Linked DNA regions of Arthrobacter globiformis. The protein of the gene in region 2 binds, or shares a complex with, the protein of the main gene of each other region. Links are inferred from orthologs where the notes say so. Each region holds a gene or a part of one and is shown on either strand. Other genes may lie near its edges. The genes, in order: dnaB and dnaG.

Region 1 (11,696 bases), 1.6 Mb from region 2 along the record:
GACGCCGTCGCGCCCGGCGGCCAGCGCCCTGCCCAGCTGGCGGTCCCCCACCGCCCGCGCCACGGCGGGGGTGGTGGAGTAGGCCAGGAAAACCATCAGCCCCACCGCGGTATGCAGCACCGCCGAGGCCAGTCCGACGCCGGCCAGCTGGGCAACGCCCAGGTGCCCCACGATGGCCGAATCGGCAAGCAGAAAGAGCGGTTCGGCGATCAGCGCGCCAAAGGCGGGAACGGCAAGCCGGAGGATTTCACGGCCGTGGCTCTCGGGTTTTGGGGTGGACACGGCGGCGGAAGGCGAGTGGGGCACGGGTTTAGCCTAGCTGCCGCAAAAAAGATAACCGTGACACATTAGTTGACACTTCAACAAAATTTCGGGAGAGTGGAAGGGAAGCTTCACCCGACGCGCTCCGGACCGCGTGCCCAAAAGAGACAAACCCCCAATCGATCCGAACGGTGAGAATCTCCATGAACCAGTCCACCCAGACCACCACAGCCCTGACGATCCTGCGAGTGATCGCGGGATTCCTCTTCGCCGCGCACGGCTGGCAGAAGTTCAACGAATTCACCATCGCCGGCACGCAGGCATCCTTCGCCAAGATGGGGGTTCCGGCCGCTGAAATCGCCGCCCCGCTCGTCGCCACCCTGGAACTGGTGGGCGGCATCGCCCTCATCCTCGGCGTGCTGACCCGCGTTTTCGCCGCGCTGCTCGCACTGGACATGCTCGGCGCCCTCTTCCTGGTCCACGCCTCGGCCGGAGTTTTCGTGGCCACCGGCGGCTACGAGCTGGTTCTCCTGCTTGCAGCCGGAGCAGCGGCCATCGCCCTTGCCGGAGCCGGCCGCCTCTCAGCGGATGCAGCCCTGTTCGGCCGCAATGATTCAAAGCTCAAGGTCCTCGCGTAACATCCCGGATTTGCAGCGCCGCTCCAAAACGGTGACTGTCCAGGAAACAACGACGGCGGCTGCTCGCCTGGCGCTTCGGTGCCCGGTGGGCGGCCGCCGTTGTTTCGATGTTTTCCGTAGTTTCGGCCGGTTGTTGTGATTCAGCCGATGGCTGTTACCTCAGCCGGTGACGCCCGTCAGTTCATCCGGCGCATGGGCCAACGTTGCGGTGCGGACGGTCTTCCCCGTCTTCAGGTCGACGGCGTGGAGTTTCCGCGCGGCCGGCTCGGTTACGTAGGCCGTGGAGCCCTGGACGTACAGGGTGGGCCGCGGGTCCTGCCACGCCTCGGGCTCCTGCCAGGCCGGCACGACGGGGACCGTGGACACGGTGGCGCCGGTCAGCGGATTGAGAACATGCAGTGCGCCATCGGTGCCTAGAACCAGCGCCTCCCCGGCCGGCCCGCGCCCCAGCGACCGGAAGGAGTAGCTGGTCCCGAGTTCCACCAGCTTCAGGGCCTTGGTGCCAGTGTTCACCAGTGAAATCCTGGTGGGCCGCTCCAGCACTGCATCCTTGTCCACCTTGTAGTCCCCCAGCACCACAGGCGACGCCGGCGAGCCCGCCTGGTTGCCCATCCTGCCATAGGCGTCAGGGCTGGAGACCTTGGCGAACTTGCCGTCCTCGAACACCAGCATCCCATCCTCACATCCGAAAATCACGGTGTTTTCGCCGGCCACCGCCTCACCGTGGACACCCGGGCAGTTCTGGCTCCGCAGGATCTCCTTGCGGTCCTGGCCCGCGGCCTGCCCCAGGAGAGCCACGGCGTTGCGGGCATCCTCGTCTCCCACTGTCACCAGCAGCCTGCCGTCATCCAGTTCCACAGCCACGCCGTGGTGGGCCTCGGGCGCGGTGTAGGTGGACGTTTGCGGAAGACCGTCATCCGCCAGCGCTCCGAGGGCGGCCGATTCAAAAGACTCCACCTTGCCGGACCCGTCACTGAACAGGACGGTCCTCCCGGCGTGCCGCACCACGTGGCCCGGCTTGCTCGCCTCGAATGCGTGATCCGTCAGCGTGGGCTCGGCGGCATAGGAATGGCCATGGTCGCCATGCTGCTCGGTCCAGATGCCGGCATCGAGCACGCGGAACGACTCACCCGCCGCCACCAGGACGTGGCGGCCGTCCCCGGCAGGGCTGATGCGGTTGTAGCCGTCCACCGCAACGTCCCCCACGGGCTCAAGGGTGGCCGCGTCCAGCACTCCGATGCCGCCAGCGTACGTGTAGACCAGGCGCGGCTCAGGTGCGCGAAGCTCGGTAGGTTGTGCGGTCTTTGCGTGCAGCGAAGGGCCGGCGGAACGTTCGGCGGAACTTTGCGCCGGGCCGGCAGCGCAGCCTGACAGCAGCAGCGCAGCTCCGCAGGCGGCGGCCACCTGCGCGACTAGCGGCGCTGCGAGGGGCCTTTTGAAAGCGACCGTGAGCGGCTTTGTGGACAACCTTGCACATGGGTCCTCTGAGCGGCCGCGGCGGCGGGTGGTGGTCGGGGCAGGAAGAGTAGATCGTCTCATCAGCATGACACTAATGATAATCATTATCTTTAGTGTCTCCGCCACTGCGCCTCTTGCATGACGCGGGATGCAGGGCCTGCGCCTTATGGCGTCGATGGGCACGTTTGTGAAGGCCGGGATCTGCCCCAAGGACAGGTGTCAGTAAACTGCGGTCATGAGCGAGACTGCCGCCAACTCAGTAACCCTCCGCTTCCTTGCCGCCCCCATGGACGTGGGCCACAGCGGATCCGTTGACGCCGGAACAGTGCTCGAGTGGGTGGACAAGGCGGCCTATGCGGCGGCCGTAGGCTGGGCCAAGTCCTACTGCGTCACCGCCTACGTGGGGAACATCCACTTTGCAGACCCGGTGAACATAGGCGACATGGTTGAGGTCACGGCCACGATCGTCTACACCGGCCGCTCCTCCATGCATATCCGAACGGTGGTTTCCTCCGGGGACCCCAAGGGCGGTCCGGCCACCATGCGCAGCCAGTGCATGGTGATCTTTGTGGCGGTTGGCGAGGATGGGAAACCCGTCCCGGTAAAGCAGTTCGAGCCGGTAACGGCGGAGGAACTGGAACAGCGGGACCACGCCCTGGCACGCATCGCGATCCGCGAGCAGATCGTCGAAGCCATGAGCGCGCAGGAATATACCGATGCCGGCACCGCCGAGCGCGTCGTCCTGCGGTTCATGGCGGCGCCTACCGACGTGAACTGGGGCGGAAAAGTCCATGGCGGCATCGTCATGAAATGGATCGATGAGGCCGCATATGTCTGCGCCTCGCGCTACTGCGGCCGGGACACGGTAGCTGTCTTCTCCGGCGGCGTGCGCTTCTACCGGCCGCTGCTGATCGGCCACGTGGTGGAGGTGGAGGCCCGGCTGGTCTACACGGGCACCAAGGGCATGCACATAGCCGTACATGTCCGCTCCGGGGACCCCAAGGGCCGTGAACTGAACCTGACCACCTACTGCCTCACCGTCATGGTCGCCCGCGACGCCGAAGGCACCTCGGTCCCCATCCCGGCATGGACCCCCGTGTCCGAGGAGGATAAGCGGCTCCACGCCCATGCGCGGGAGCTCCTGGAAATCAGGGCAGCGGCCCCGGGGAACAGGCTCCCCAACCACCTGCTGCAGTCGCAACCGCACTAACACCGGCGGCCTGCGCTGTTCCGCACGGAAGCTTCACCTTGGAAACTGTTCCAGCGGAACACCGGGCCGGAACCACCGCAGCCTAGAAGCCGCCTCCTCCTCCGGCATCCCCCGCCATGTTGGCGAACCGCGAGTAGTGGCCCTGGAACGCAACCACGATGTCCTTGGTGGGGCCGTTACGATGTTTCGCCACGAGGATGTCTGCCTCACCGGCACGCGGGGACTCCTTGTCGTAGACGTCCTCGCGGTGCAGCAGGATCACCATGTCGGCGTCCTGCTCGATGGACCCCGATTCACGCAGGTCCGAGACCATGGGGCGCTTGTCCTGGCGTTGCTCGGAACCACGGTTTAGCTGCGACAGCGCGATGACGGGGACCTGGAGTTCCTTGGCGAGCAGCTTCAGCGCACGGGAGAACTCGGAGACTTCCTGCTGGCGGGACTCCACCTTCTTGCCCGAACTCATGAGCTGCAGGTAGTCAAGGATCACGAGTTTAAGGTCGTGCTGCTGCTTGAGGCGGCGGCATTTGGCCCGGATCTCCATAAGGGACATGTTGGGGCTGTCGTCAATGAACAGCGGGGCATCATTCATTCGCCCCATGGTGGTGGCGATCTTGGACCACTGCTCATCCTTGATGGTGCCCTTGCGAAGGTCCTGCAGGCCGATGGTGGCCTCGGCCGACAGAAGACGCATGGCGATCTCGTTGCGCCCCATTTCCAGGGAGAACATCACCGTGCTCAGGTTGTTCTTAATGGCGGCCGAGCGGGCAAAGTCCAGCGCGAAGGTGGACTTACCCACGGCAGGCCGGGCGGCAATGACGATCATCTGGCCCGGATGCAGCCCGTGCGTCAGCTCGTCCAGTTCGTAGAAGCCGGTGGGAACGCCCACCATGCCTTCGCCGCGGTGGCCGGAGGCCTCGATCTCATCCACCGTGGACTCCATGACGTCCTTCAGGACGACGTAGTCTTCCGCTGTGCGGCGTTCGGCAACCGCGTAGACCTCCGCCTGGGCCTGGTTGACCAGGTCTTCCACCTCGCCGTCCTGCCCGTACCCGAGCTGCACGATCTTGGTGCCGGCATTGACCAGCCGCCGGAGCACGGCGCGCTCGGCCACGATCTCGGCGTAGTAGCCCGCGTTCGCGGCTGTGGGTACCGTCTGAATGAGCTCATGGAGGTACGCCGGTCCGCCGATCCGGTTGATCTCGCCGCGTTTGGTCAGCTCATCGGACACCGTGACGGCATCCGCGGGTTCTCCGCGGCCATAGAGGTCGATGACGGCCTCGTAGATGGTTTCGTGGGCAGGACGGTAGAAGTCCTGCCCGCGCAGGATCTCAACCACGTCCGCAATGGCGTCCTTGGAGAGCATCATGCCGCCCAGTACGGACTGTTCGGCGGGGATGTCCTGGGGAGGTTTACGGCTGCCTTCGGATTCGCGGGTACCTTCGATTGAGTCCAGGTGCGTAACTGACAAAGCTGCCGTCCTCCATTGTGTCCGCAGTCCGTGCAGGAGGACTGCGGCGCGTGTGCCGTGTGCCGGGGGTGGGCCGCGCAGCAAACATCTGCTGCCCGGGCTAATGCAACTACACCAGCAGGCCCTGACATTTTCGGTCGGGGCCGTTGAACCCCGGCGACACCTCATCCACAGGTTTTCCACAGGGCAGCACGAATCGCCCGGAGTCCGGCTGTCCGCCGGCTCCGGTCTTCAGGCCGGAAGGGAAAACTCACCCGAATGGGGTGTCTCCGATACGTTAGCGTCCGACTGGCCACTCACAAAGCCCGCAGTTTCGCACCTCTGTGGATAACGTGTGCACAAGATACTGCTGCTTGTGCACAGCCTGTGGGGGAAGCTGTGGATAGAAATTTTCTTTTCGGCATATATGCGGTCTGACGTGCGGAAACGTTGAGATTTTCCTGTGGACAAATTTAAATCTTGCGCCAACCTTCATCCACAGCCTTAACCGTCTACTGGGGATACCGGCCGGTAAGTCCGCTCCAGGAGGGCGTTTTCGCAACCTACATTCCCACTTTGTGATACGGGTCACCGGGATATGTCCGAGCTGTCCCGGCATGCATGCCGCCTGCACGAATCTTCCCGTCAAGGGTCATCACCGCAGGCCCGCACTATACGCAGCCGGGCATATGCTGTGGATAACGCGGATCTGGCGTTAAGCTCTAGGTATGGGCGACGTTCTGACAGTCTTGGTTCCTGCCCTTGTCCTCGCCGCAGCCCTCTGGGCTCTCGCTACGGCACTGAAGCCGCGTGATGGGGGCATGTCCGACGCGGACCGCTACCAGCTGGATCTGGCTCGGCGTTCCCAAGCCCACTACGCAGCCCAAGTTCAGGCGGCCATGGCGGCAAGGGCACGCCTGGAGGCGGCAACCCTGCCAAGCCAGAACCGGCAGCAGGAGATCCAGCAGCATGACCATCGTCCGACGCCGCCACCGGGCAATCCTGGTCACGATCCCGGCCACCATCCTGGCTACCCGTACGGCTCTGACCCTGCGGCACTTGCGCCCGGGACCATGCTGAACCCACAGCCGGCGCTGCAGCTGCAGACATTGGTGCGCAACGGGCAGAAGCTCCAGGCCATACGGCTTTTGCGCCAGGCCACCCATGCCAACCTTTTGACCGCCAAGCAATATGTAGATCGGCTGTAACCATGGAATCGCTCCTGATCCCCTTCCTGATCCTCGTGGCCGTGGCTGTCGCTGTGGCCCTCGCGGCACGTGCGTTGAGCCGCCGCCGGCGCACGGTTCGGGAGCCGGCCAAACCACCGGCGGAGTCCACAGAGCTGGCAAGGGAAGCCGCAGCCAAGCTGTCCGAGGAAGAACACAGGCGGCTGTATGCGCTCATCGCACAAGGCCAGGCCATGGCGGCCATCAAGCTGTACTACGAGGTGTCAGGACAGGGCTTGCGCGCATCGCGGGACGCAGTGGCCGCGCTGGCAGCCCACCCGCAGCCTTTCCGCTCACCGGCCCAGGAACCCAGCGAACCCGAAGACGACGACGAGCCACCTCAGCGGTTCCCGTACCGGTACCGGGCCATTGCCAGCAAAGGCGATGTCACCCGGGAGGTCAGCAGCAACATGCTCAATGACGAAATCTATGGCCGCATCCGCACGCTGGCCAAGAGCGGCAACATCGAAGCAGCCGCCACCGCGCTGACCCGGCACTCGGACATCACCATGAAGCAGGCGCGCGAATTCATCGCCCTGCTCGACGACTAACCGCGGCCGGGTGGCCGCAGCCAGCTAGAAGTCGAACAGGTCCCCCAGCCAGCCTTCTTTCTTCTTGTGGCGGCGGCGGTCATTGTCGCGGTCGTATCCCTTGCCGTAGCTACGGTCGTCGTAGCGCGGCTGGTCACGCCGCGGTTCGGAGTTGCGGTACAGCGGCGGAGGAACCATGCCGGGCGCGGGTGACGCGGGAGCAGGGCGAATGGGCGCCGGAGGTGCCGCCGGCGCCCCGGCGTTGACCCGGTCGATGATCTTGTCCAGTTCGCCGCGGTCCAGCCACACACCCCGGCACTGCGGACAGTAGTCGATTTCCACACCGCTGCGTTCGCTCATGACCAGGTCTGAAGAATCAATGGGACATTTCATGCCCGGCACAACGAGCGGGTGCTGCGATTAGTTCGCGTTACTGCCCGCGTGAGATTCCGGCCAGCAGCTGTTCAAAGGGCAGCGACTCCAGCAGGGCCGGCTTGCGGCCCGGCTGGTCCCCTTCCAGGAGGCGGCTGAACTCTGCCGCCGCCCGTTCGATCCGCACCGAAAGCGGGGTCCCGCCGTCGTCGGCGTTTCCCCAGTCCTGGGGGCCGGCGAAGACAGCTGTGGCCGCGGTCCGCGTACGCAGGTAGCTGAACAGCGGGCGCATGGCGTGGTCGAGCACCATCTGGTGGCGGTCCGTTCCGCCGGTGGCCCCCAAGAGGGCCGCCTTGCCGTCCAGGGACTTGGGGTCCAGCACGTCAATGAACGACTTGAACAGCCCGCTGTAAGAGGCGCTGAACACCGGTGAGACCGCGATGATCCCGTCGGAGGCCTCGACGCCGGCGATCACCTCTGCCAGCCGGGGCGGAGCAAAACCCGTGACGAAGTTGTTGGCGATGTCCGCGGCCAGTTCACGGAGCTCCACGACCTCGGTGGTCACGTCGTAGCCGGCGGCCGTCAGCTCCCGTGTGGCGGCGGCCGCCAGCTGGTCGGCCAGCAGGCGGGTCGACGACGGCACTCCCAGGCCGGCGGACAGAACGGTTATGCGGCGGGTCTCCATGGCGGTCTCCTCTTGTTTGCTCGGTATATGCATTTGCATCTATTCGCTCAACCCGGGAGGACCGGCCTTTATTCCGCTGCCCACTAGACGGCCCAGTGCACTGCGTCCATGGCGGATAACAAGACACAGGTGACGGGGGTTTCGGCGGACGACTACATCGCGGCTCTGGAGCACCCGGTGCGCCGGCAGGACGGCGTGGGCCTTCGCGCCCTCCTGGCGGAGTTGACGGGCCAGGAGCCGGAAATGTGGGGTCCCACCATCGTCGGATTCGGCAGGGTGCACTATAAATACGCCACCGGGCGCGAAGGGGACACTGCAGCGGTGGGGTTTTCTCCCCGCAAAGCCAGCCTCTCGCTCTATGGCCTAACGAACGCACCGGAGTCGGCTGCGCTCCTGGCCGCCTGGGAAAGCACAAGACGGGCGCCAGCTGCCTCTACATCAACAAGCTGGCCGACGTCGATGAAGCCGTGCTGGCCGAGCTGATCAGCATAGGCTACCGCTACGGGACCACAATCCTGCACAGCAGGTAGGCGGCCGGACGAAAGCCGCCGGAACGACGAAGCCCCCGCCGTCGGCTTCCCGGAGGAATCCGACGGCGGGGGCCGTCAGCAGTTCAGGACTGCGGAGTGATCCGGCAAATGCCGGATCTACTACTTGCCTGCGACTACGTCGAGTTCGATCACAGCGGCAACGTCGTCGTGCAGACGGACGTTGGCCTGGTAGGAACCGACCGACTTGATGTGAGCCGGAAGTTCAACCTTGCGCTTGTCGATGCGGCCGAGGCCAGCGGCCTCAACAGCGTCGGCCACGTCGCCCTGCTTGACGGTGCCGAACAGGCGTCCGGTCTCGCCAGCCTTGACAACGAGCTTGACCGGCTTGGCGGAGAGTGCAGCAGCCTGCTTCTGAGCGTCTTCCAGGGAAGCGTGCTCGCGGGCAACGCGGGCAGCCTTGATGGACTCAACCTGCTTCTCGCCACCCTTGGACCAGGTCAGAGCGAAGCCGCGGGGCAGCAGGAAGTTACGTGCGTAACCGTCCTTGACCTCGACAACGTCGCCAGCAGCACCGAGACCGGTTACTTCGTGGGTCAGAATGAGCTTTGCCATGTTAGTTAATCCCTTTCCTTAGCCCCGGCCAGCGCCGGAGTAGGGCAGCAGAGCAACTTCGCGGGCGTTCTTGATTGCCTGGGCGATCTTGCGCTGCTCCTGCACCGTGACGCCAGTGACGCGACGGGCGCGGATCTTTCCGCGGTCGGAGATGAACTTGCGCAGCAATGCTACGTCCTTGTAGTCGATGACAGTGATGTCAGCGGCCTTCAAGGGGTTGGACTTTGGTTTGGGCTTACGGAGTTCAGCCTTAGCCATCGTGGAGCTCCTATTCTAGGGAGCCCGTGAATCGTGATCCACGGGATGGTGGTGGTCCGACCGCGGCATGCACAAAACGTCCCATCTGGAACGCTGTGGCGGAAGCTGCGCCGGACCTTTGTTTTGTTGTTTAGAAGGGAGGTTCGGAATCCGGGCCGTTGCCCCAGCCGCCGCCCGCATTGCTGACCCCGGGCGTGGCCCATGGGTCATCCTGCCCTGCTGCGGGCTGGTTGCCGCCCCAGCTTCCTCCGGTGTTGCCGCCCTGGTTTCCACCCTGGCCGCCACCGAATCCACCGCCACCGAAACCGCCGCTGTTGCCGCCGCCGAAACCGCCCTGGCCGCCGGAGCGCTGGGTGCGGTTGACCTTGGCATTGGCATAACGCAAGCTCGGGCCGATTTCGTCGACTTCGAGCTCGATAACGGTGCGCTTCTCGCCTTCTTTTGTTTCGTAGGAACGGCTCTTCAGGCGGCCGGAAACAATCACGCGGGTGCCCTTGGTGAGGGACTCGGCGACGTTCTCTGCTGCCTCGCGCCAGACCGAAGCACGCAGGAACAAGGTTTCCCCGTCCTTCCACTCATTGGACTGGCGGTCGAAGGTGCGAGGCGTGGACGCGATGGTGAAGTTCGCTACTGCCGAACCTGACGGTGTGAACCTCAGTTCGGGGTCATTGGTGAGATTACCAATGACCGTAATAGTGGTTTCGCCTGCCATCTACTGCCTCCTTGTTCGTTCCTGCGGGGTAAAGAATGAAAGTTCGTAGCTGAAATTACTCAGCAACAACCTTCTGCTCTTCGGGGCGGATGATCTTGGTGCGCATGATGGTCTCGTTGAGACCCAGCTGGCGGTCAAGTTCCTTGGCGGTAGCCGGCGTCGCGGTGAAGTTCACCACGGCGTAGATACCTTCGGACTTCTTCTTGATGTCGTAAGCCAGACGGCGACGGCCCCAGATGTCAACCTTCTCGATGGTTCCACCATCGTTGGTGATGACGTTCAGGAACTTCTGAAGCGACGGCTCTACGGTACGCTCTTCGACCTCGGGGTCGATGATTACCATCAATTCGTAAGGACGCATATGTGAACCCACCTCCTTTGGGCTAAGCGGTTACGGTATTTCCGTAACAGGAGGTTCATTTGCGATGCCGTGCACGCCCGCATCCAAAAACGGACCAGGGCGCAGCACAGACTTCACTATCCTAGTGCATCGGGGAGGATTTCCGCGATTCGGACAGCTCCAAGGCTACTGTCCCCGACAGTGGGCCGGAAGTGGCGGGCAGGCTATGTGGAAAACCCCGGCGTCAGAAGCGGGAAAGACTCACCAGCACCTTGCCCGACTCGACTGACACGTTGCCCCTGACGTAGAACTGCACCTGGTCCGTCTCCTTCTCCCACTCCGGGTTCGCCTTGCTGAAGGAGGCACTCCGCTCGTAGCTCACCGTGGCCTCGCCGGCTTTGCCTCCGCTGAGCCGCCAAGTGCCATCAAACGACCGGGTAAGCCCGTAGTCGGGATCGGCGGTGACCGACCACTTCACGTTCCGGACATCGCCGAAGGCAAACCATGAGAACGGGCATCCCTCCGGTTCAAGGTCAGTGGATTTTTCGCAGCCGGCAAGGGCGGCGGCCACCTGCCGGGACGTTTCCGCCACGAGCGCGTCCGAGGCCTTCACCGTAAGCCTGGCCGTCTCGGGTGCCTGCGGCAGCGCCCCGCCCGAGACCATCACCTGCTGGTCCTCGGCCGAGAGGTACTTCTCGGTGTCGGGAAGACCTACCGAGTAGGATCCGGGAAACGCCGGGAGACTGATGTTTGTCCCAAAAGCAGTGGCCTCATTCTGACCCGCGGTGACAGTTACTCCGTTCACCGCGACGGCAGCCAGGGGAGCATCGGCGGACACGGTGACGTGCTGCAGAGGGAACGCCTCAAGCTTCCAGTGGTCGTCCAAAAGCTCGGGCTGGTTCTTGACGAGGGCGAACGTCTGCTCGTACTTGCGCCCGCCCTGCCTCAGTTCGGCACGGACCTGCGCCGACTCACCGGAAATCTTGGTGGAAATAATCGAGAAGCCGTCGATGCGGTTGGCTGCGGCGCCGAGGACCTCATTCGTCAGGAGGGTCCGTTCCTCGTGGGGCACGTCAGGATCCAGAATTTCCAGGGCTCTGCGCGCATCGCCGTCAACGAGTGCCTGGGCGTAGTCCTTCACCGGCTGGTCCGGGCCTGGTTTGACCGCATTGACCGTCACCACCGAGCCGATGGCCAGCACCAGGACCACGCCGACGACGGCGGCTGACACCAGCAGGCGCTTCCTGCCCTTGGCCGTAAGCAGCCGTTCAGCAGGGGCGGTTGCCGGAGGACCGGCTACACCCGGCTGGCTTTCCCCGGACGGCTGATTCGCGACCCCGCCGCCTGCTGCCGGGCCGGGATGGGTGGTTCCGGGATAGGCGGTTCCCGGACAGCCTTGGAGCCTGGCGGGGAGGACACGGAGCAGCCGCTGCAGCCGGGCCGGCACCACCGGCAC
Region 2 (11,685 bases):
CGTGCTTGTCCGGGAGACACTGCCGCGGGAGAAGCGGGGCCAGTCCGGCCTGACGGCCCGGCAGCGGTACGGTGTGCTCTTCTCCGACCGCATCTTCGTGGGCTTGCTGATGCTGGGCGGAATGAACTTCGGCGGTCTGTTTACCTACCTCTCGGCTTCCCCGTTCCTGTTCCAGGACGTCTTCGGGTTCTCACCCCAGCAGTACGGACTGCTCTTTGGCATCAACTCGCTGGGCATCGTTGCGGGGGTCCAGACGAGTTCCCGGCTGATAAAGCGGGTCCCGCCGCAGTGGATCCTGGCCTGCTCCACCGCATGGATGTTCCTGATGGCCGTGCTGATCGTGGTGTTCGACCAGTTGGGGTTGGGCCTCTGGGGCGTCATGGTGCCGCTGTGGTTCTACATCCTGGGCACCGGGTTCACTTTCCCCTGCGTGCAGGTCCTGGCGCTGGCCAGCCACGGCGCACAGGCTGGCACAGCCGCGTCCCTGCTGGGCGCGTCCACGTTCCTGATGGCGGGCATCATCTCCCCGGTCGTGGGGTGGCTGGGAGGTAACTCCGCCACTCCCATGGGTGCCGTCCAGGCCTGCTGCATCTTCCTCGCCGCGGCGGCCTTGTGGCTCGTGGTCCGGCCCCGGACGGTGCCCTCCATCCACTGACTCCCGGCAGGCTGCGGCAGCCGCGGCGGGTAGGCTGGCAGCATGACCCGCAAACCCCACCGCAACGGCCGAGGGCTGTTCCTCGGAGCCATCCTCGGCGCGGTGGCCGGCTTCTTCGCCGGCAGGATGATGGGCAACGCGGCACTGGGCATCCTGGTAGGCGCCGTCGTCGGTTCTGCGCTGCTATACCGCGTCAATCCGGGACCGTGGAACAGGCCCTGACCCGCCGCTTCCCCTGAGCCACGCCATGCCTCCAGAGAGGAGGCGACCGACGCCGGGCCATCTGTTCGCTTGGGTACCTGCGCGATAAAGTTGTTACGTGCCCCACTGGCAGGATCATCCTCCACTTCCGGCCACGTGGCAGCGGTGCGACTCCGGCATACTGCCGTTGTGGTGGGACCGGCTGTGCACCCAGACCAGTGCGCAGTCGGCAGCGCTCTATGCGGCGGGGCTTTTCACTGAGGACCGGCGCCGGCCCATAGCCCAGTGGTTCAACCCGGCTTTCAATGCTGCCCTGCTGGTGGCCCCCGAGACCTCCCCCGAATGGCCCGTCCAGCGGTTCGGCATCTTCTATGCCCCGCCCGACAGCGGCTTCACGCGCGTGCACTCCTCGCCCCACGAGTGGCACCCCCGCGAACCGCGGAAGTCCCCCACGGAGAGGGAAGCGTTTGAAGCCGCCATCGCCGAGGCCGAGCGCTTCCTCCAGGTGGAGATGGATTTCGTCTGACCCCGCACCGTCTGGCACACAATCTGGCCACACGCTCTGGCACAGCACTGACGGCACAAAAAAGTCCCGCGGCCGACTCTTGGGCCAACCGCGGGACTGTGCGCTCCTCCTGCTGGACTTGAACCAGCAACCCTTCGATTAACAGTCGAATGCTCTGCCAATTGAGCTAAGGAGGAATGAAGCAGGTATGACATTAGCAAACGTTCCGCCTCAATGTGAAATCGGCGCCAATGCTGGGCACACATACCCCTCCGGGGTATAAAAAAGTCCCCGTTCCGGAACCCGGAACGGGGACTGTGCGCTCCTCCTGCTGGACTTGAACCAGCAACCCTTCGATTAACAGTCGAATGCTCTGCCAATTGAGCTAAGGAGGAATGAAGCGGGTACTAGCCTAGCAAACACCCGGCCCGGAAACGAAATCGGCGTCTTTCCGTCTCCGGAGACCCGGCCGTGGAGACGGGGCGCTGCTCCACGCTAGGCATCGGAGCGCAGCGACCGGCGCTCCATTTCGAGCATCATGAGCTCCCGGTTCAGCTGCTGGAACTCCTCGGGGTGGGTAGCGGCATCCAGGCGCTGCAGCTGCCCCAGCTTGTCCGCCTTCACGCGGGTGATCTGCAGCTCGAACAGCCTGGCGAGGATGTCCCGGCAGTACTTCTGCACCGCTTCGGCGGTATGGGCAGGCAGCGGAACCACAGCGAGCTCCGAAACCAGCGGCTGCAGGGGCTCGGGAACCTCCTGCCGCAATGCCTCCACCCACTGCACGGCATCCCCCGAGAAGCCGGGAGCCGTGGCGCGGATGGCGTCGTGGATGGCCTGGTAGGCGGGCGTGGCGAACCGGGCGGTCGCGAACCGCTCCCAGGCCGCGCCGCCCAGCATTGCCGGCTCCTGCAGCGCCACCTCGAGGGCCTGCCGCTCCATGGACGCCACCGGGTCCCGGGGATCCGGACGGTGGAAGGACGGAAGAACGCCCGACGGCGGGAGCGCCGCTACGCCGGGTGCGTTCTGGCCGCTCCCCGGGGCTGAGTTGTATCCGGTTGAGTTGTATCCTGCACCGCCGGACCGGGCGGCTGCCCCGCCGGCTTGGGCTCCGCCCGCCTGCGAGCCGGGACCCTGCGCCCCGGACGCCTGCGCACCCGGTGCCCCGCGCTTCGCGGCGGCCGCTACAGCCCGCGTGACGTCCTCAATGGGCATCCCCAGCCACCCCGCCAGTTCCCGGGCATAGCCGGGCCGGAGCCCGGCGTCGCGGATCTGGGCCACAACGGGGGCGGACTCGCGCAGCGCGGCCACCCGCCCCTCCACGGTGTCCAGGTTGTGCCGGCGCAGGGTGGCGCGGATGGCAAATTCGAAAAGCGGGCGCCGGGAACTGATCAGCTCGCGGACGGCGGCGTCCCCCCGCGTCTGGCGCAGGTCGCAGGGGTCGGCCCCGGTGGGTTCGACGGCCACGTAGGTCTGGGCCACGAAACGCTGGTCCTCTTCAAAGGCCCGCAGGGCGGCCTTCTGGCCGGCCGCGTCGCCGTCGAAGGTGAAGATGACCTCTCCCCCGGTGCCGTCGTCGGACAGCAGCCGGCGGGCAATCTTGATGTGGTCGGCAGCGAACGCCGTACCGCAGGTGGCCACGGCCGTCGGAATTCCCGCGAGGTGGCAGGCCATGACGTCCGTGTAGCCTTCCACCACCACCAGCTGCCGGTCCTTGGCGATGTTCCGTTTGGCAAGGTCGATCCCGTACAGCACCTGGGACTTCTTGTAGAGCGTGGTTTCCGGGGTGTTGAGGTACTTGGGGCCCTGGTCGTCCTCGTACAGCTTGCGGGCGCCGAAGCCGATGGTGTCGCCGGCGATGTCCCGGATGGGCCAGATCAGGCGGCCGCGGAAGCGGTCGTAGATTCTCTGCTGATTTCCGGGTCCCCCGGCGGAGAACATCCCGGTCAGCTTCAGTTCGGCATCGGTGAAACCCCTGCCGCGCAGGTGCTTGAGCAGCGCGTCCCAGCCCTGGGGTGCGTAACCGACGCCGAAGTGGTCGGCCGCTGCCCGGTCGAAGCCGCGCTGCTGCAGGAATTTCCGGCCCTCAGCGGCGCCGGCGGTGAGCAGCTGGGCGCGGAAGAACTCGTCGGCGATTTTGTGGGCGTCCAGGAGCCGCTGGCGCTTGCCCACTTCCTCGCGGCTGGGTCCGGTGCCACCGTCCTCGTAGCGGAGCTCGTACCCGATCCGCGCGGCCAGCTTCTCCACGGCCTCGTGGAAGGAGGTGTGGTCCAGCTTCTGCACGAACGAGATGACGTCGCCGTCCTCGCCGCAGCCGAAGCAGTGGTAGCGGCCCACCTGCGGGCGGACGGTGAACGACGGCGAGCGCTCGTCGTGGAAGGGGCACAGGCCCTTGTAGGAGCCGAGGCCGGCGCCCTTGAGCGTGACGTAGCCGTCGACGACTTCCTTGATGTCCGTGCGCTGGCGGACTTCATCGATATCTTCCCGTTTAATCAGCCCAGCCACGAAGCAATCCTAGTCCTTGGCAACTCGGCATGAGCCCGAGTTCCGGCCCTTGGCGGACTGGTGCGTCCAATCTCACCACAGGGACGGCAGGCTGCCCACGAGCCGTTCGTACATGGCCAGCGCGGAACCGTCCGTCAGCGATGCCACCTGGTCAATGACCACGCGGAGCCGGGCGGCGTCGTCGGGAGCTTCCCGCCAGTCCGCCGCGAACATGGGCTCGAGGTGGCGGTCCCCGGAGGCGTTCAGCGCCGTGACCAGGGCATGAAGCACCTCGCGCTGGCGTTCGTAGATGGGCTGCCGGTGGTCCGTGGTCATCACGAAGGTGGTGGCCAGGCCCTTCATCACCGCAATCTCCATGACGGTCTCGTCCGGAACCATGAGCTCGGCGTTGTACCGGGTCAGGTTCGCCGGACCGTAGACGGCGCGGGTGGTTTCCAGTGCGCTCTGGCAGAAGCGGCCAATGAGCTGGCTGGTCATGTCCTTCAGCGCCGCCATGGACTTGCGGCTGCCGTCCGCCTCGCGCACCCAGACGTCGGTAGCTTCCAGCCGCGCCAGGGCCGCATCGATGGCGGCGGGATCGTTGTGCGGCAGGTACCACTGCTTGGCGTACCCCACCACGCGCGCCCGGTGGTCCGGGTTGTCCATCCAGCGCAGCTGGAAGTGGCCGGCCACGATCGCGTCCTCAACGTCGTGGACCGAGTACGAGATGTCGTCCGCGAGGTCCATGACCTGCGCCTCGAGGCAGGACCGCCGTTCGGGGGCGCCTTCCCGGATCCAGTTGAAGATGGGCAGGTCGTCCTCGTAGGCGCCGAACTTGCTGGTCCGCTGGCCGTGGATCACGGGGGCGTCCAAGGCGGACCACGGGTATTTTGCGGCCGCGTCAAGGCTGGCCCGGGTGAGGTTCAGGCCGGCGGGCCGGCCTTCGGTGTCGAGGACCTTCGGCTCGAGCCGGGTGAGCAGACGCAATGTCTGGGCGTTGCCCTCGAACCCGCCGATGGCGTGGGCCATCTCGTTGAGAGCCGATTCCCCGTTGTGCCCGAACGGCGGGTGCCCGAGGTCGTGGCTGAGGCAGGCGGTGTCCACCACGTCGGGGTCGCAGCCGAGGGCGCGGCCAAGTTCCCGGCCCACCTGGGCCACCTCGAGGCTGTGCGTCAGCCGGGTGCGGACAAAGTCGTCGGTGTCCGGGGCAACCACCTGCGTCTTGGCGCCGAGCCTGCGCAGGGCCGAGGAGTGCAGCACGCGGGCGCGGTCACGCTCGAAGTCCGAACGGTACGTGCTCTTGGGCGGCTCCTCCACCCAGCGGGCGGAATCGTGGGCTTCGTAGCCCGGCAGCGCCTGCGGGGTGGTGCGGGCTTCCGCCAGCCGGCTTTCAGCCACCGGACACATCCAGTTCCGCCGCGGCGATGTCGCGCGACTGGTCCTCGTTCAGCTGGCGGCTCAGCAGCCAGTCCTTGGGCAGGGCCGGCCTCTTGGGTGAACCGGCACGCCCGCGCGGCCCTTCAGAGTCGACGCCGGGGTACGGCATGTCCATGTCCAGCTGGTCCAGCAGTTCGCGGAGCACTTCGAGTGTGGGCACGGTGGCCAGTTTCGCCCGTAGTTCCCCGCCCACCACGTAGCCCTTGAAGTACCAGGCCATGTGCTTGCGGATCTCCCGCAGCGCCTTGTATTCGTCGTTGCCGAAGGTTTCGACCATGAGTTCGGCATGCCGGTAGACGCCCTCGGCCACCTCGCGCAGGCCGGGCCGGTGCCGTTGGTCGCTGCCTTCGAACGCCGCCTGCAGGTCGCCGAACAGCCAGGGCCGGCCCTGGCAGCCGCGGCCCACCACGACACCGTCGATGCCGGTTTCGCGGACCATGCGGACGGCGTCCTCGGCAGACCAGATGTCGCCGTTGCCCAGCACCGGAATGTCCGGCAACGCCTCCCGCAGGCGGGCGATAGCGGACCAGTCCGCCTGGCCCGAGTAGAACTGAGCCGCCGTGCGGCCGTGAAGGGCGACGGCGGCAACACCGGAATCACGCGCGATCCGGCCAGCGTCGAGATAAGTCAGGTGGTCATCGTCGATGCCCTTGCGCATCTTGATGGTCAGGGGAATGCCGCCCTTGGACGCCTCACGGACGGCGGTCTGGACGATGGAGGTGAAAAGATCAATCTTCCAGGGCAGAGCCGAACCGCCGCCGCGCCGCGTGACCTTGGGCACGGGGCAGCCGAAGTTGAGGTCGATGTGGTCCGCCCGGTCCTCCTCCACCAGCATGCGGACGGCCGCACCCACAGTGACGGGGTCCACGCCGTAGAGCTGGACGGAACGGACTTTCTCGTCGTCGTCGTGGGAGATGATGCGCAGCGATTCCGGCGTGCGCTCCACGAGGGCACGGGAGGTGACCATCTCCGCCACGTACAGCCCGCCGCCGTATTCACGGCAGAGCCTGCGGAAGGCGGTATTGGTGATTCCGGCCATGGGGGCGAGCACCACCGGGGTGTCCACGGTGATGGGGCCGAGTTTCAGCGGCGGAAGTTCCAGCCGGGGGGCGGGAGGCGTTGCTACAACAGTCACCCGTCCATTGTCTCAAAGGCGGGCAAATCCTCTCAAAGCCGGGAAGCGGCAGGATGCCGACGGCGGCACGCAATCCCGCTGGAGTCACCCCCGGCACCCAATCCCGTTGTATCTAGTCCCGCTGTAGCTACTCCTGCTGGGCGGCACGCCGTCCCCGCCGGGTCGCCGGCGGCGCACCGGCGTCGGCGTTTTCCCGGCCAGCCACCACCGCGGCGGCCGCGAGCGCGCCGGTGTCCTCGACGTCGTCGGCCGTTACGGCGGCACGGCCGCCCGGCCGGTGATCGGCATCCGAGGGCTGCCCGGGCTGTTCAGCCGACCGGATGCCCGTGGCCTTGACCACCAGCACGGCGATCAGCGTGGTGACCGGAATTGCCAGGACCAGGCCGATTGAACCGACCAGGGTGCGGATGACCTCCTCGGACAGTTCGGCGCTGGTCAGCGCCTCCCCCAGCGGACGGTTGTAGAGCATCACGATGATGAGGATGGGCAGGGCGGCGCCGGCGTAGGCAAACGCAATGGTGTACACAGTGGAGGCGATGTGGTCGCGGCCGATCCGCATGGCCGAGGAGAACAGCTTCCGGGCGCTCGTGTTGGGCGCGAGTTCGTACAGTTCCCACACCGCGGAGGACTGCGTGGTGGTGACGTCGTTCAGCACGCCGAGCCCGGAGATGATGAGGCCGCACAGGATGATGCCGGAGATGGAGATGTGGTCCGAGATGTTCACGAGCGTGGCGGCGTCGTGGCTTCCCACCCCTGCGAGGTTCGCCGCGTCGGTGGCCCAGGCCGCCAGCAGCGCGGTGATGCCCAGCCCGAAAATGGTGCCCAGCAACGCCGTCGAGGTCCGCGCCGAGAAGCCGTGTGCGAAGTACAGCACCCCGATCATGATCACCGTGGAGCCGACGAGGGCCAGCAGGAGCGGCGGCTTGCCCTCGACGAGGCCGGGGAGCATGAAGCTGCCCAGCACAAAATAAGCACCGACGAGGCCGATCAGGGCGCGCAGCCCGCGCCAGCGCGCCACGGCCACCACCACGACGGCGTAGAGGATGGCCAGCAGGATGATTGGCATGGTGCGGACAAAGTCTACAAAGATGTACGACGGCGACCCTTGGGCCGCCGGGGCATCGGCGCCGGTGGCGGCCGCCTGAGCGTGGGACAGGTTCAGGTAGCGGATGTTGTCTCCCACCTTCACCCCGTGCGACTTGGCGATGTCCGGGTTGATCACCACCTTGACCGGGTTGCCGCCCTTGTCCGGCTCGGTGAACGCAAAGGTGCACTGCGAGCCGCCGCCTGTATTGCCCTGGGCTGTGCTGCCCTGCGCTGCCGAGTCTCCGGCTGTCGCCGGGGTGCAGCTCTCGGTGACGACGCGCTGGATCCGCCCGGTGTCGAAGGTGACGCCGGGAGCGGCGGCATAAGGGTTGGCCAGGGTCAGGCCTTCCTTGCTGCCGGAGGGCCAAAGCGCCGCCATGGCCGCGAGGGTCAGCAGGGTCAGCGGGACCAGCACCGCGGCCAGAATCCTGTTTGCTTTCCTGCGGGCGGCCATCGCTTCCGCCGTCGGCTCCGAATGTCCTGTATGACCGTGGGAGTGACCTGCACCCATCAGCAGCTAAACCTCATGCTTGAACTCTACGGGGCCCGCCATAGGGTTGATAAATGAACGACGAAGTGTCGGAGGATGCAGCAGTGAGCCAACGCCGAACTGACCACGAAGCGGTGCTGACGGTTCTGGCCCCTTCCGGTCCCACCCGCGGCGTGGCCCTGGTGCTGCACGGCGGCAAGTCGCACAGTTTCGAGCCGGTCCAGGCCCGGCATCTAAGCCCTGCGCGGATGGTGCCGTTCGCCCGCCACCTGCACACCGCCGGCCGGAAACAGGGCCTGGCGGTGTGGATCCTGCGGAACAGCGTGCGGGGCTGGAACGGCGAGGACATGACCCCGCTGAAGGATGCGCGCTGGGCGCTGGCAAGGATCCGGGCGGAGCACCCCGGCGTGCCCATCTACCTGCTGGGGCATTCGATGGGCGGACTCACCGCGATCTGCGCCGCGGACGAACCGAACGTGGACGCCGTGGTGGCTTTGGCTCCGTGGCTCGATGATGCCACTCCCGTTTCCGCGGTTGCCGGACGGAAAGTCCTGATCGTACACGGGAACGAGGACCGGTGGACGAGTCCCTCGGCCTCACTGCGGTTCGCGCGGCGCGCGGCGGCGGGGGCGACTGAGATGCGGTACGTCTCCCTCCGCGGGGCGGGGCACTTCATGGTCCGGCGGGTCCGGCTGTGGCACAGGCTGGCCACCGGGTTCCTTATGAAGGCCTTCATGGAACGGACCGGAGTTCCCGGGTCAGGGCCCTCCGCGTCCGCCGCAGCCCTGGACAGGGTGCTTCCCCCGTCCGGCGAGGCACTGCCGTTGGTCCTCTGAGAATAGTGAGGCGACCACTTTCTCACGGGGGAGGCAATGTCAGGCCGTCCCCGCTACCGTGAATACATGCAGTCCACCAGCGGCTTTGTACCCTGGCCGCCGCGGCGGCACTGAAGGCCTCCGAGGACCGTATGCCCTGGACCCCCGCCGCCAGCGACCGCTTCTACCGCCTCCTCGTCCGGACCGGCCTGTTCCTGCGGTGGCTGTTCCGGATCCGCCTGATCGTGACCGGGCAACAAAACCTGCCCGGTGATGCAGCGCGAAGTGGCCGCAAGGCGGCGAGAGCGGTGCTCCCGGGCCGGGGTGCCGTCGTCGCCATCACCCATTTCGGCTATCTGGACTTCGCCGCTGCCGAGCTGGTGTTGTGGCGGCACAACCGCGGGCAGCTGCGGTTCATGATCCACCAGGGAGCCGCGGACCACTGGCTGGCGGGTCCTTTCATCAGCGCGGCGGGCCAGGTGGTGGTGCGCCACGGTTCGGGAACTGCGGCCTACGATGATGCCGTGGCCAGGCTCCGTGCCGGCGAATACCTGGCCGTCATGCCTGAGGCCGGCGTGAGCCGCAGCTTCAAAGTCCGCGAATGCAAAACGGGGGCCGTGCGGATGGCAGCCGAGGCGGGCGTGCCGCTCATTCCGGTCTCCGTCTGGGGTGCCCACCGGATCCTGACCCGCGGCAACGGCCTTCCACTGCACCGCATCCCTCGCGCGCCAGTGCGCGTGCATATCAGCGAGCCGGTGCATCTGGCCGCTGGCATCGATGCAGAGGCTGAAACGGCGCGGCTCCGCAGGACGCTCCAGGCGGGCATCGACGCCGCCATCGCCAGCTTTCCCGTGGCGGCGCGGCCGGGCGACTGGTGGATGCCGGCGGACCTCGGCGGCGGCGCCATCTCCGAGGCGGAACGCCAAAGGCTTGATGCGGCCGATCTGGCGAGGGATCGCCGTCGTACTTCCCGAACAGCAGCGGGCCCAGAGGGGAACAGCCCAGGTATGTAGCAGCACAGGGCGTTCCCAGGCCTGGGAACGCCCTGTGCTGCTACGTAGACGGATCAGTCGGAGACGACGAACGTCTCGGAGCCCTGCCGGCGGGCCTTGCCCGCTTCCATTAGGGGCCCGACGACGGCACGCAGCGCTGCCATTGAATCGTCCACTTCCATGAGTACCGGGTATTGGTACGCGATGAGGGCCAGGAGGTCACGGACCGCGGCCTGGGCCTCGTCGGCGTCCAGCTCCGGCTCGTGGCCGAGGAACACATCGGAGGGGTGATCAGAGTTGCCTTGGGCATAGCTGATCGCGAAGGCCTGGATCTTGCCTTTGCGGCTTGCCGGCACGCCGGACCCGAAGGCGCTGGCTTTCGGGGCGCGCAGCACGATCGCGCCGTGCGCACCGCTGAGCTCATCCAGGAAGAGCCGCTGTACCGTGCCGATGCCCAGTTCGCCCGGGCTGTCCCAGCCGTGGACGGAAGAATAGTACCGGCCCACGACGTCGGACAGCTCCACCGAACCGGTGGCCAGGTCCTCGATGCGCTCCGACGCCGCTTCCTCGGAACCGTCACCGAAGACGGGCAGCTTCAGGGCTGCCGGCTCCACGACGACGAGCCGGGTGTGCTGGATCGGGGTGAGCCCCGCCGCCTCCGCGAAGGCGGCGCCAGTGGTGCCCGGCTCCACCTTGCAGCGCAGCCGGGTAACGCCCGACGGCGATCCCTCCGCCTCGCGGCGCAGCATCATGAGCAGCGTGGAACCGATGCCTGACCGGCGGTGGTCCCGGGCCACCTCGACGTACACCCACAGCCGCTCCGGGTGCAGGCTGGCCTCGTGGACCACGCCGGCGGCAACTGGGATGGCCACGCCGTCCACGACGTCCTCGGCCACGATGCAGCGCCGCCACGGCGCGTTGCCGGAGGGCGCGAGGGTGCCGCGGAACTGCCCCGCCTGGACGGTTTCCGGGTCGCCCCAGACCTCCAGCAGGGCGAGGTCGTCTCCCTCGCGCCATTCGCGGTATTGGATCGCCACGGCTAGGCGCCGATCAGCCGTGTGGCCAGGTAGCCCTCCACCTTGTCCAGGGACACGCGTTCCTGGCTCATGGTGTCGCGTTCACGGATGGTGACCGCCTGGTCCTCGAGCGTGTCGAAGTCCACGGTGATGCAGAACGGGGTGCCGATCTCGTCCTGGCGGCGGTAGCGGCGGCCGATGGCGCCGGCGTCGTCGAAGTCGATGTTCCAGTTCTTGCGGAGCTGGGTGCCAAGGTCCTTCGCCTTCGGGGAGAGGTCCTCGTTGCGGCTGAGCGGCAGCACCGCGGCCTTGACCGGGGCGAGCCGCGGGTCAAGCTTGAGCACGGTGCGGACGTCCACGCCGCCCTTGGCGTTCGGGGCCTCGTCCTCGGTGTAGGCGTCGATGAGGAAGGCCATGAAGGACCGGGTCAGGCCGGCGGCCGGCTCAATCACGTACGGGGTGAAGCGCTCGTTGGTGGCCTGGTTGAAGTAGCTGAGGTCTGTGCCGGAGGCCTTGGCGTGCGTGGAGAGGTCGAAGTCGGTGCGGTTGGCGATGCCTTCGAGCTCGCCCCACTCGGAGCCCTGGAAACCGAAGCGGTACTCGATGTCCGTGGTGCCCTTGGAGTAGTGGCTGAGCTTGTCCAGCGGGTGCTCGAAGAAGCGCAGGTTCTCTTCACGGATGCCCAGGTCCGTGTACCAGGACATGCGTTCCTTCATCCAGTACTGGTGCCACTCTTCGTCCGTGCCCGGCTCCACGAAGAATTCCATTTCCATCTGCTCGAACTCACGGGTGCGGAAGATGAAGTTGCCGGGTGTGATCTCGTTGCGGAAGGACTTGCCGATCTGGCCGATGCCGAACGGGGGCTTCTTCCG

What was found.
Region 1: the proteins of dnaG (region 2) and dnaB are in contact, whole or in part, in a crystal structure (PDB 2R6A), measured with the Geobacillus stearothermophilus proteins. The link is inferred for Arthrobacter globiformis from one-to-one orthologs. Residues at the interface, in WP_049624496.1 of Geobacillus stearothermophilus: Lys456, Leu457, Leu458, Pro459, Ala460, Asn463, Ala464, Leu467, Leu535, Leu536, Ile537, Ala538, Gln544, Glu545, Asp548, Tyr549, His552; in WP_033016901.1 of Geobacillus stearothermophilus: Ser13, Glu15, Ala16, Gln18, Glu91, Leu92, Asp94, Ala95, Val96, Pro97, Thr98, Ala99, Ala100, Asn101, Tyr104, Tyr105, Ile108.

What each region holds. Positions count from the first base shown.
Region 1 is NZ_JAUSZX010000001.1:179,544-191,239, forward strand. Bases 2,843-5,745 are described here. They hold dnaB (replicative DNA helicase), read right to left. Parts: upstream 5,036-5,745; coding sequence 3,650-5,035; downstream 2,843-3,649. Other genes in these bases: QFZ23_RS00880 (acyl-CoA thioesterase), read left to right, coding at 2,843-3,567; QFZ23_RS00890 (hypothetical protein), read left to right, coding at 5,743-5,745. Also shown: QFZ23_RS00865 (MATE family efflux transporter), read right to left, coding at 1-306; QFZ23_RS00870 (DoxX family protein), read left to right, coding at 465-899; zinc metallochaperone AztD, read right to left, coding at 1,059-2,366; more of QFZ23_RS00880, read left to right, coding at 2,593-2,842; more of QFZ23_RS00890, read left to right, coding at 5,746-6,222; QFZ23_RS00895 (hypothetical protein), read left to right, coding at 6,225-6,791; QFZ23_RS00900 (TFIIB-type zinc ribbon-containing protein), read right to left, coding at 6,816-7,163; QFZ23_RS00905 (FMN reductase), read right to left, coding at 7,201-7,827; QFZ23_RS00910 (DUF1801 domain-containing protein), read left to right, coding at 7,936-8,310; rplI (50S ribosomal protein L9), read right to left, coding at 8,478-8,930; rpsR (30S ribosomal protein S18), read right to left, coding at 8,949-9,188; QFZ23_RS00925 (single-stranded DNA-binding protein), read right to left, coding at 9,319-9,900; rpsF (30S ribosomal protein S6), read right to left, coding at 9,956-10,261; QFZ23_RS00935 (hypothetical protein), read right to left, coding at 10,485-11,696. UniProt on the Escherichia coli protein: The main replicative DNA helicase, it participates in initiation and elongation during chromosome replication. Travels ahead of the DNA replisome, separating dsDNA into templates for DNA synthesis.
Region 2 is NZ_JAUSZX010000001.1:1,751,753-1,763,437, reverse strand. The notes cover bases 1,361-4,252. They hold dnaG (DNA primase), read right to left. Parts: upstream 3,864-4,252; coding sequence 1,857-3,863; downstream 1,361-1,856. Other genes in these bases: QFZ23_RS08035 (deoxyguanosinetriphosphate triphosphohydrolase), read right to left, coding at 3,936-4,252; QFZ23_RS08055 (hypothetical protein), read left to right, coding at 1,361-1,382. Also shown: QFZ23_RS08065 (multidrug effflux MFS transporter), read left to right, coding at 1-655; QFZ23_RS08060 (hypothetical protein), read left to right, coding at 698-877; more of QFZ23_RS08055, read left to right, coding at 975-1,360; more of QFZ23_RS08035, read right to left, coding at 4,253-5,249; tRNA dihydrouridine synthase DusB, read right to left, coding at 5,233-6,414; QFZ23_RS08025 (YibE/F family protein), read right to left, coding at 6,542-8,011; QFZ23_RS08020 (alpha/beta hydrolase), read left to right, coding at 8,065-8,826; QFZ23_RS08015 (lysophospholipid acyltransferase family protein), read left to right, coding at 8,958-9,818; QFZ23_RS08010 (GNAT family N-acetyltransferase), read right to left, coding at 9,872-10,834; QFZ23_RS08005 (glycine--tRNA ligase), read right to left, coding at 10,837-11,685. UniProt on the Escherichia coli protein: RNA polymerase that catalyzes the synthesis of short RNA molecules used as primers for DNA polymerase during DNA replication.